DNA from 2 places in the Alteromonas mediterranea DE genome. Region 2 is predicted to be linked to the other one. Evidence: predicted binding sites of a transcription regulator. Region 2 holds the regulator's gene; the other holds the start of a gene.
The links. Region 2 encodes sigma-54, which starts transcription at its own class of promoters, with help from an activator protein. Its sites were predicted from a motif close to GTTGGCACGNNNNTNGNNT; they were not measured.

Region 1: MADE_RS11695 (BON domain-containing protein) is a predicted target of sigma-54. The motif match lies at 1,698-1,716, and genes of this name have one in related genera.

Annotation. Positions count from the first base shown of each region.
Region 1 is NC_011138.3:2,629,227-2,633,444, reverse strand. Features, by position in the region: gene MADE_RS11705 (hypothetical protein) at 1-295, shown strand, start outside; gene MADE_RS11700 (endonuclease/exonuclease/phosphatase family protein) at 329-1,306, opposite strand; gene MADE_RS11695 (BON domain-containing protein) at 1,751-2,350, shown strand; partial or broken gene MADE_RS20935 (polysaccharide lyase family 7 protein) at 2,958-4,037, opposite strand.
Region 2 is NC_011138.3:896,902-901,119, reverse strand. Features, by position in the region: gene lptA (lipopolysaccharide transport periplasmic protein LptA) at 1-205, shown strand, start outside; gene lptB (LPS export ABC transporter ATP-binding protein) at 208-933, shown strand; gene MADE_RS04120 (RNA polymerase factor sigma-54) at 1,007-2,488, shown strand; gene hpf (ribosome hibernation promoting factor) at 2,519-2,806, shown strand; gene ptsN (PTS IIA-like nitrogen regulatory protein PtsN) at 2,820-3,263, shown strand; gene rapZ (RNase adapter RapZ) at 3,352-4,197, shown strand; gene MADE_RS04100 (HPr family phosphocarrier protein) at 4,197-4,218, shown strand, end outside.

The DNA.
Region 1 (4,218 bases), 1.7 Mb from region 2:
AGCTATTATTTGCGATGACGACTTGATTGGCGTGGTATGCGATCCGGTTAAGCGCGAGTATATTTGTGTGAAGTCTTCGCTTGTTAAGGCGGCGAATCCAACGCTTATCAAGCCAAACAAGAAAGCAATAGAGATTGTTTTAGACACTGACCAGCTGTCAGAGGAAGAGCAAAGGGTACTAGACCAAGCTGTTTGGCCCAGAGAAGGGAAGCTTATCGGCTTAGCGCATTTTAAAAGGCGCGAGGACGCATGCGAAAGCCTAATGTGGTGTGTAGAACACAGAGGCTCTCACTAAAAACAAACAATAGTTTGGTTCGCGCTTATAGGTTTACTGTTCAATAAACGCGAGCTCCGTGTATAAAGGGTAATGGTCAGAGCCAATGCCCTCTAATTTTTCAATATGAACGAGCGCAAAGTGCCTAGAGTGAAATACATGGTCAAGGGGCCATTTTACTAACGGGTACTTAGCGTGGAATGTATTATAAAAGCCACGCCCCTCTCTTGGGTCTAATAGCCCGCTAATTTTTTTAAATTTACGGGTGGTAGGAGACCAGGCTACGTCGTTAAGGTCGCCCGCTACAATTATCGGCCCTTCTGTTTTAGCTATTTCTTCGCCCACTACCGTTAACTCAATGTCCCGCGGCTTCGCGTAAGTATTTTCTGTAGGGCTAGGCGGTTTCGGATGAAGAAAATAGAGTAACGCATCTTTACCTTTGTGCTTTATTTTCACTTTCATTGACGGTACATCATCTTCAATCAAGAAGTTCAATGTGGCCTCTTCAAAAGGGATCTTACTGTATAAGTGCATGCCATAGAGGTTTTCTAACGCACAAAATTTTCGATAAGGGTATTCCGATTCAATTTCGCTAATCCCTTTTTGCCACTTCTCGTTGGATTCTAGCGTAACCAAAAAATCAGGCTGCTTATTTCTAACATGCTCAATAAGTTTACGAAAATCATTATTGGGCATATACACGTTGCTAGACAACACGCTGAGGGTGTCTTGTGGTTTCGCGTTTTTTATTCTAGTAACTTCACGCTTGTAAAACGGCGTGTAGGGAATAATCCAGATAATTTGGTAAACAAGGCTTATTGTTAAGCCACCTACGGCGAGTGCGTTAACGAAAAAAGGAATATTGGTAGAAGGCCAATTAACCACGTGGCATATAAGCAGGAAACCTATAATAACGGAAATTTGAAGACGCGGAAATTCCCACACTCTAACTAACCAGTGGGAAGAAGGAAGTAACGGGGTAAAGCTGACTATTATAAAGAGTAGCGATGCGATAATGAGCGCAATATCCATCTTTTGGGCGTCCTTGATTTAAAAATTAAGTGTCTTGCTTGTCTTTAATCTGCATCAGAGTTAACTGCAGACAATAGCGATATATTAAGAAAAGTGTTCGATACCTTAGTTAATTGAAGTATCGAAACTATGCCAGCTATCATTACGCGGATTTTGTTAAATCAGTTTAATCTTCCTTGTTGTACTTCGCTTGCTCGTTACATTATTCAAGCATTAACTCATCGATCAACTTAACTATCTACTCAACTACCTATTTAACAATCAGACCACCTTTGATAACCGCAAAATCATCAAGTAAAAAATTCTCGACCTAAGGCAAAGTTTGCAATCAGTGGGGTAGAGTATCCAGGCGAATAATCAATAAAAAGAAATTATTTCAATATGTTACTTTGTTGGCAAGGTTCTGGCATTGCTAAGTTCGAGTTTCGACAAAGGAGAAATGTTATGAAACGTTCAATACTTTCGATGATTGTTGCCACATCTTTAACTACTGCTGCATATGCAGGTGATATGGACACAGATAATAAATGGGAAAAAGGTGCCAAAGACGCATGGATAGACGGTAAAGCCGAGGCGACGCTGTTATTTAACGGCAACCTTGACTCTTTTGACATTAATACAGACGTTAAAAACGGTAACGTCGTTTTAACCGGTAAGGTTGAAAACTCTGTCGATAAAAAGCTGGCAGAAGAGCTAGTAGCAAATATCGACGGCGTAACTTCTGTAGACAATAAGCTTACCGTTGTTGCTGATAACGATATGCATTCTGACATGTCAGATGACATGGAAGAAGGCGTAGAGGAAGGTACGAGTGAATTGACAGATGCAAAAATTGCAACAGTTATAAAAACTCGTCTATTAATGGACACCGACATTTCGGGCTTCGACATCGATGTTGATGTGGAAAACGGCATTGTGAAGCTAACCGGTGAAGTTGATTCCGACGCTGAGCGTGACCTAGCAGTGGAAATTGCTAAAAACGCGTCAGATGTTAAAGACGTTGAAAGTGACCTACGTGTTGTTACTGAAACTGCAATGAATTAAGGGTTTCTTTATTCGACTTAATGGAAAAAGGGGCGCTCGCCCCTTTTTTCTTGCCTGACGTAAGTAAGGTAGAATGGTTAGCACACCGACATAACTAATGTTTCCACTCTTCATCCAACAAGACAACTTCATCATTTTCAGATTTAATTTCTTTACGGGATTCAGTGCCATTTTCTGCCACAAGATAAAATTCATAAATCGTAATGTCAGTGCCGTATTGCTTACTTTCAATGATACGCCTAACTTGATCAGAGTTTTCCTGCTTCTTGATAAGTGTTTTTACAGCAAAAGGTAAATCTTCCAAAGTCATATCCCGCTGCACTTCAACAATTTGCCACCGCTCGCCATCTTGCAGCATATCGAATTCTATTTCATTTCCGTTAGCGTCTTTACCTTCAACATCAAGATATACATGATCGTGTTTGTATTTTTTCTCAACTTCTTGTACCGCAAAATTAGGAGCAACACTTTTTATTGCCGTTAACGCGGAAGTGGGAATAGCATCTATAGATATCGCTTCTTTTTTGTTTAGCGTAGCGCCAATCTTAACGTTGTCGCTTTTCGCCACGGGTCTTTGCATGACAAGGTTAGCTTTGAAGGTTTCAGTAGGTTCGCTGCTTTCACCTACCGTTAAGTGGGAAAACGCGACCTGAACATAGTCACCGTTTTTCTTATCTTCTTCCCAGTTTCCTGTACCCATACATGCAGCGTACCAAAAGCCGTCATCATCTTTAGTACTGCACTGGTTATAAGCGCCCGCTTTAAAATAATTCCAATCTAGCGTATAGCCGTAAGGGTGATCGTGCTGGTCCAACTCACCATAGGCATTTACCCCATTGGCAAGATTAATAGCATAATTAACGGTCTTGTGTCCGTCTGATTTGAAGCTTAGGTACATCACATCACCGTGAACGTTCACTTCATAACTAAAGCTCTCGTTAAGTTTAATACCCTCGCTATCCGGGTTTTCAGGGTCGGTCCATAAATTTCCCCAAACTGGATAAGCAATATCAGTACGGTTTTTATCATTCTTGGGCAAGTTGCGCTCGTAAGTCCAGAATACAGAACCAGTTTCATGCTGTGGCCACTTTTTATAATAAATCTTTAGTGGTTCATTACCCCAACCAAATCCTTTGACCTTTTTCTTCCATTTACTGGCGTGTATTTGGCCCACTACCACTGAAAAAGCCGGCGCTTTGTCGGGATATTTTGCCCTGGTAGCAACGTGCTGCACTTTAAGCGTGGCGTTTAATTTTCCGCCTACTTGCGCAAAGCGGTCTGAAATAGGGTTGCTAGCGACGGTAAAGTTATTCTTGGGGGAGTGAGTTTTTATACGCGTGTTAGAACCGCGAAGCATGTGTCGAAGTTCGCTACGGGTATTAGATGAATTTTGTGTGGTAAGCGCTTTATTAGGCGCAGCAAACACCATATTTCCCTCATCATCTAGATAAAAGAAGTCTGGATGACTGAGTTTTTGAATATTCTTTACCGACACTTCATCGACTTTGCCGTTTCCATCGTTATCGGTAGGCAGTGTAATTTTCCACTCACTTAAATCGAATTTGTCTGCGGGTTTTAACTCCGCACTTATACTAGTGTTAGAAAATGCAAACGTGAGTGCAGCCCATAGGGGAGCTGCATATTTCCATAACGTAGGGGACTTAGATTTTCCTTTAAAGCGATACATTGAAACCTCTTGTTGGGCAGGGGCTTACCTTATTCAGTTATACTAATGTTTATAATTTTGGTAATACCAAATATGCGCAAAACGCTATATCTTCTTTAGTATGTTTAGGTCAGTAGTTGTTATTTAAACAATATGCAGAATAGACAGGGTAAATTTTCTCTTAAAGCGTGTAGAAAGTTCC
Region 2 (4,218 bases):
TCTTTCAGGAAACGCGGAACTTCAACAAGACACCAGTAAAGTGCAAGGTGACAACATTACTTTCGACATGATTACCGAGCAGTTACTTGCTACTGGTGGGGCGGGCGAAAATGGAGAAGGTCGAGTGACTACGGTATTTACTCCTGAATCCATTCGCAAGACATCATCGAAGAAAGAAGATAAAGACAGTGAGGACAATCAATAGCAATGGCAACTTTGAGCGCAACCAACCTTGCTAAGGCATATAAATCGCGTCAGGTAGTACGCGACGTCAGCCTTTCTGTCTCGACGGGTCAAATTGTTGGCCTACTTGGCCCCAATGGCGCTGGTAAGACCACTACATTTTATATGATTGTGGGATTGGTTAACCTGGATAAAGGCAAGATTGAAATCGATGATAATGAGCTTACTCATCAGCCCATGCACGAGCGTGCACGCCGCGGAATTGGCTACCTTCCGCAAGAGGCATCAATTTTCAGAAAGCTTACGGTACATGAAAATATCATGGCCATTTTGCAAACCCGTAAGGATTTAAATTCACAGCAGCAAGAAGAAGAAGCTGACGCGCTACTTGATGAATTTAATATTAACCATATACGTAATAGTACAGGGATGAGTTTGTCCGGTGGTGAACGACGACGTGTTGAAATAGCACGCGCACTAGCAGCTAATCCGCAATTTATTTTATTAGACGAACCGTTTGCTGGTGTTGATCCAATATCAGTTAATGATATAAAGAAGATAATACAGCATCTTCGAGATAGGGGTATTGGAATCCTTATCACCGACCATAACGTGCGAGAAACATTGGATGTTTGTGAGAAAGCGTACATTGTGAGTCATGGCGAGCTTATCGCGCAAGGAACAGCGGAACAGGTTTTAAGTAATCAAAAAGTAAGGGATGTATACCTAGGCGAACAATTCAGGCTATAGTTAGTGTAACTGAATTGTCATTTTTCAATTTCGCTCTGGTGTATTCAATTTAGAGCATTTAAATAAGACGTAGATGAAACCATCTTTACAGCTAAAATTTAGCCAACAACTTACCATGACACCCCAGCTTCAGCAGGCGATAAAACTGCTGCAGCTATCTACGCTTGATCTTCAGCAGGAGATTCAAGAAGCCCTCGATTCAAACCCTTTATTGGAAGTTGAAGAAGGTAACGACGAGCCGCAAGTAGAAAAAAATAATATCGATAGCGACGATAGCGTGACAGAAGCGTCTGCGACAGCGTCTAGCGATACATTGGAAGCGGGTGACGCGTTAGAAAAAAACGACCTTCCCGATGAATTTCCTATCGACAGCACATGGGATGAATACTATTCAGCGTCATCGGCCCCAGCGCCAGGTCCTTCAAATGACGATGAACAAATATTTCAAGGCGAAACCACCGAGGATATTCAGGAACATTTGTCGTGGCAGATGCGATTGACCCATTTCTCAGATACCGACCGCGCCATTGCTACGGCAATTATCGACTCTATTGACGAGTCTGGCTATTTAACCGTGACCCTTGAAGACATTCTTGACGCGGTAAACTCTGAGGATATGGAAGAGCCTATAGAAATGGACGAAATAGAATGCGTACTTAAGCGTATTCAGATGTTCGACCCCATTGGTTCGGGCTCCCGCTCGCCGCAGGAATGTCTAATGGTGCAACTGCGCCAGTTCTCAGAAGACACACCATGGCTTAACGAAGCCAAACAGCTTATAGAAGAATATTCAGACCTATTAAGCAGTAAAGATTATCGCACGTTAATGCGTAAGAGCCGCTTGAAGGAAGATCAGCTGCGCGAGGCAATGCGTTTATTACAAACCTTGAATCCTCGCCCAGGTAGTGCTTTAGTTACTAAAGAGCCTGAGTACGTTATTCCTGATGTCTCGGTCGCCAAAAAGAATGGCCGTTGGGTGGTTGAGCTAAACCCCGACAGCCTGCCTAAGTTGAGTGTAAATCAACAATACGCTGCAATGAGTCGTCGTGCCAAAAATAGTAGCGACTCACAATTCATCCGCTCACACATGCAAGAGGCTAAGTGGTTCATTAAGAGCCTTGAATCTCGCAACGAAACCTTAATGAAGGTGGCAAACTGTATTGTGCAGCAGCAGATGGGCTTTTTTGAACATGGCCCGGAAATGATGAAACCTATGGTGCTTAACGATGTCGCAGAAATGGTAGATATGCACGAATCAACGATTTCACGCGTCACAACGCAAAAGTATATGCATACACCACGTGGTATCTTCGAATTGAAGTACTTCTTCTCTAGCCACGTAGCAACAGACTCTGGTGGTGAGTGTTCATCTACCGCGATTCGTGCATTGATCAAAAAGCTAGTGGCGGCTGAAAAGCCGAGCAAGCCACTAAGTGATAGCAAGATTGCTTCATTGTTGGCCGAACAAGGCATTAAAGTTGCCCGGCGAACAATAGCAAAATACCGGGAATCATTGTCGATCCCGCCGTCGAACCAACGCAAGAGCCTAATTTAAACGGGCTTAATAATATAAGGAAGACGAAATATGCAAATCAACCTAACTGGTCATCATGTCGAAATCACCGACTCTTTGCGTAATTATGTCGATACGAAGTTCAGCAAACTTGAACGTCACTTTGATCACATTTCTAATGTGCATGTCATCCTGAACGTTGAAAAATTAAATCAAAAAGCCGAAGCGACCGTTCATTTAAGTGGCGCTGAAGTATTCGCATCCTCAGAAAATACCGACATGTATGCGGCGATTGACAGCATGGTTGATAAACTCGACCGGCAGGTAATCAAGCATAAGGAAAAACTGAAAAAACATTAGTAGCTAAATAAGTATGGATATACAAGCCATCGTAAGTCTGGACCGCACCGAGTGTGCGGTTCAGTGTAATAGTAAAAAGCGAATTCTTGAGATCATCGCAGATATCGCTGCCAAAAATAACGATAACATCGATCAGGCAACGGTACTTAATAGTTTGATGTCTCGAGAGCGTATGGGTAGTACCGGAATCGGCAATGGCATTGCGTTACCACATGGGCGCTTGCCAGGTTTAGAAAAGGTGATCGCCATTGTTGTCACCAGTACGCCAGCCATTAATTTTGACGCGCTCGATGAAAAGCCGGTAGATATATTTTTCGCGTTACTTGTTCCTGAAGAGCAAACCGAAGGCCATCTACAAACATTAGCCACGGTAGCCGGTAAACTAAGCGATAAAGAAACGATTAAAGCGATACGTCGTGCCAGTACAAGCGATGATATTCTTTCTGCACTAAGTTAAAGATTTAAGCGCCTTAGCGAGGTCGTGACCAAGGCGCTTAAGACAATAAAGCGTATGCGATAAAACCAGAAGATTTGGGAGAAATTAGGTGAAGCTGATTATAATCAGTGGTCGTTCGGGGTCTGGTAAGTCTGTCGCACTTCGCGCATTGGAAGATTTAGGGTACTACTGCGTTGACAACATTCCTGTAAACCTACTTCCTACCCTAACCCACACTGTTGTTGATGAATACGACCAAGTGGCGGTGAGCATTGATGTGCGTAACTTGCCGAAAAACCCTGATGATCTGGTAGAAATTTTAGATTATCTTCCGTCGTCGTGGTCAATGACCATTGTCTATATCGATGCCAGCGATGATGTGCTGGTAAAACGCTTCAGCGAAACCCGACGTCTGCATCCCCTTGCGAAGCTCAATAAGTCTCTATCTGAAGCCATAAGGGCAGAGTCAGCCTTGCTAGCCCCTATCGCTGAACGGGCAGACTTGTATTTAGATACAGACAAACTGACTATTCACCAACTTGCTGAGTTGATACGCGAGCGAATACTCGGTAAGAAAAGCTCCCGCTTAGTGCTGGTGTTTGAATCTTTTGGCTTCAAACACGGTATTCCGAAAGATGCCGATTATGTTTTTGATGCGCGCTTTTTACCTAATCCTCACTGGGAGCCTGACCTGAAGCACCTAACAGGGCTTGATGCGCCCGTTGAGGTTTTCTTAGGCTCTCAACCCGTTGTTACCAAGTTCATCTGGCAAATTCAGAATTTAATTACCACCTGGCTACCTCATTTAGAGCGCAACAACAGAAGTTACGTAACAGTCGCTATTGGCTGTACAGGCGGGCAACACCGCTCTGTGTATATTGCCCAAACTCTGTCGAAAACCTTCAGCGAAATACACCCAGATGTACAAATTCGCCATCGAGAGCTAAACCAGTAATGACAATTAAAAAAACGCTAA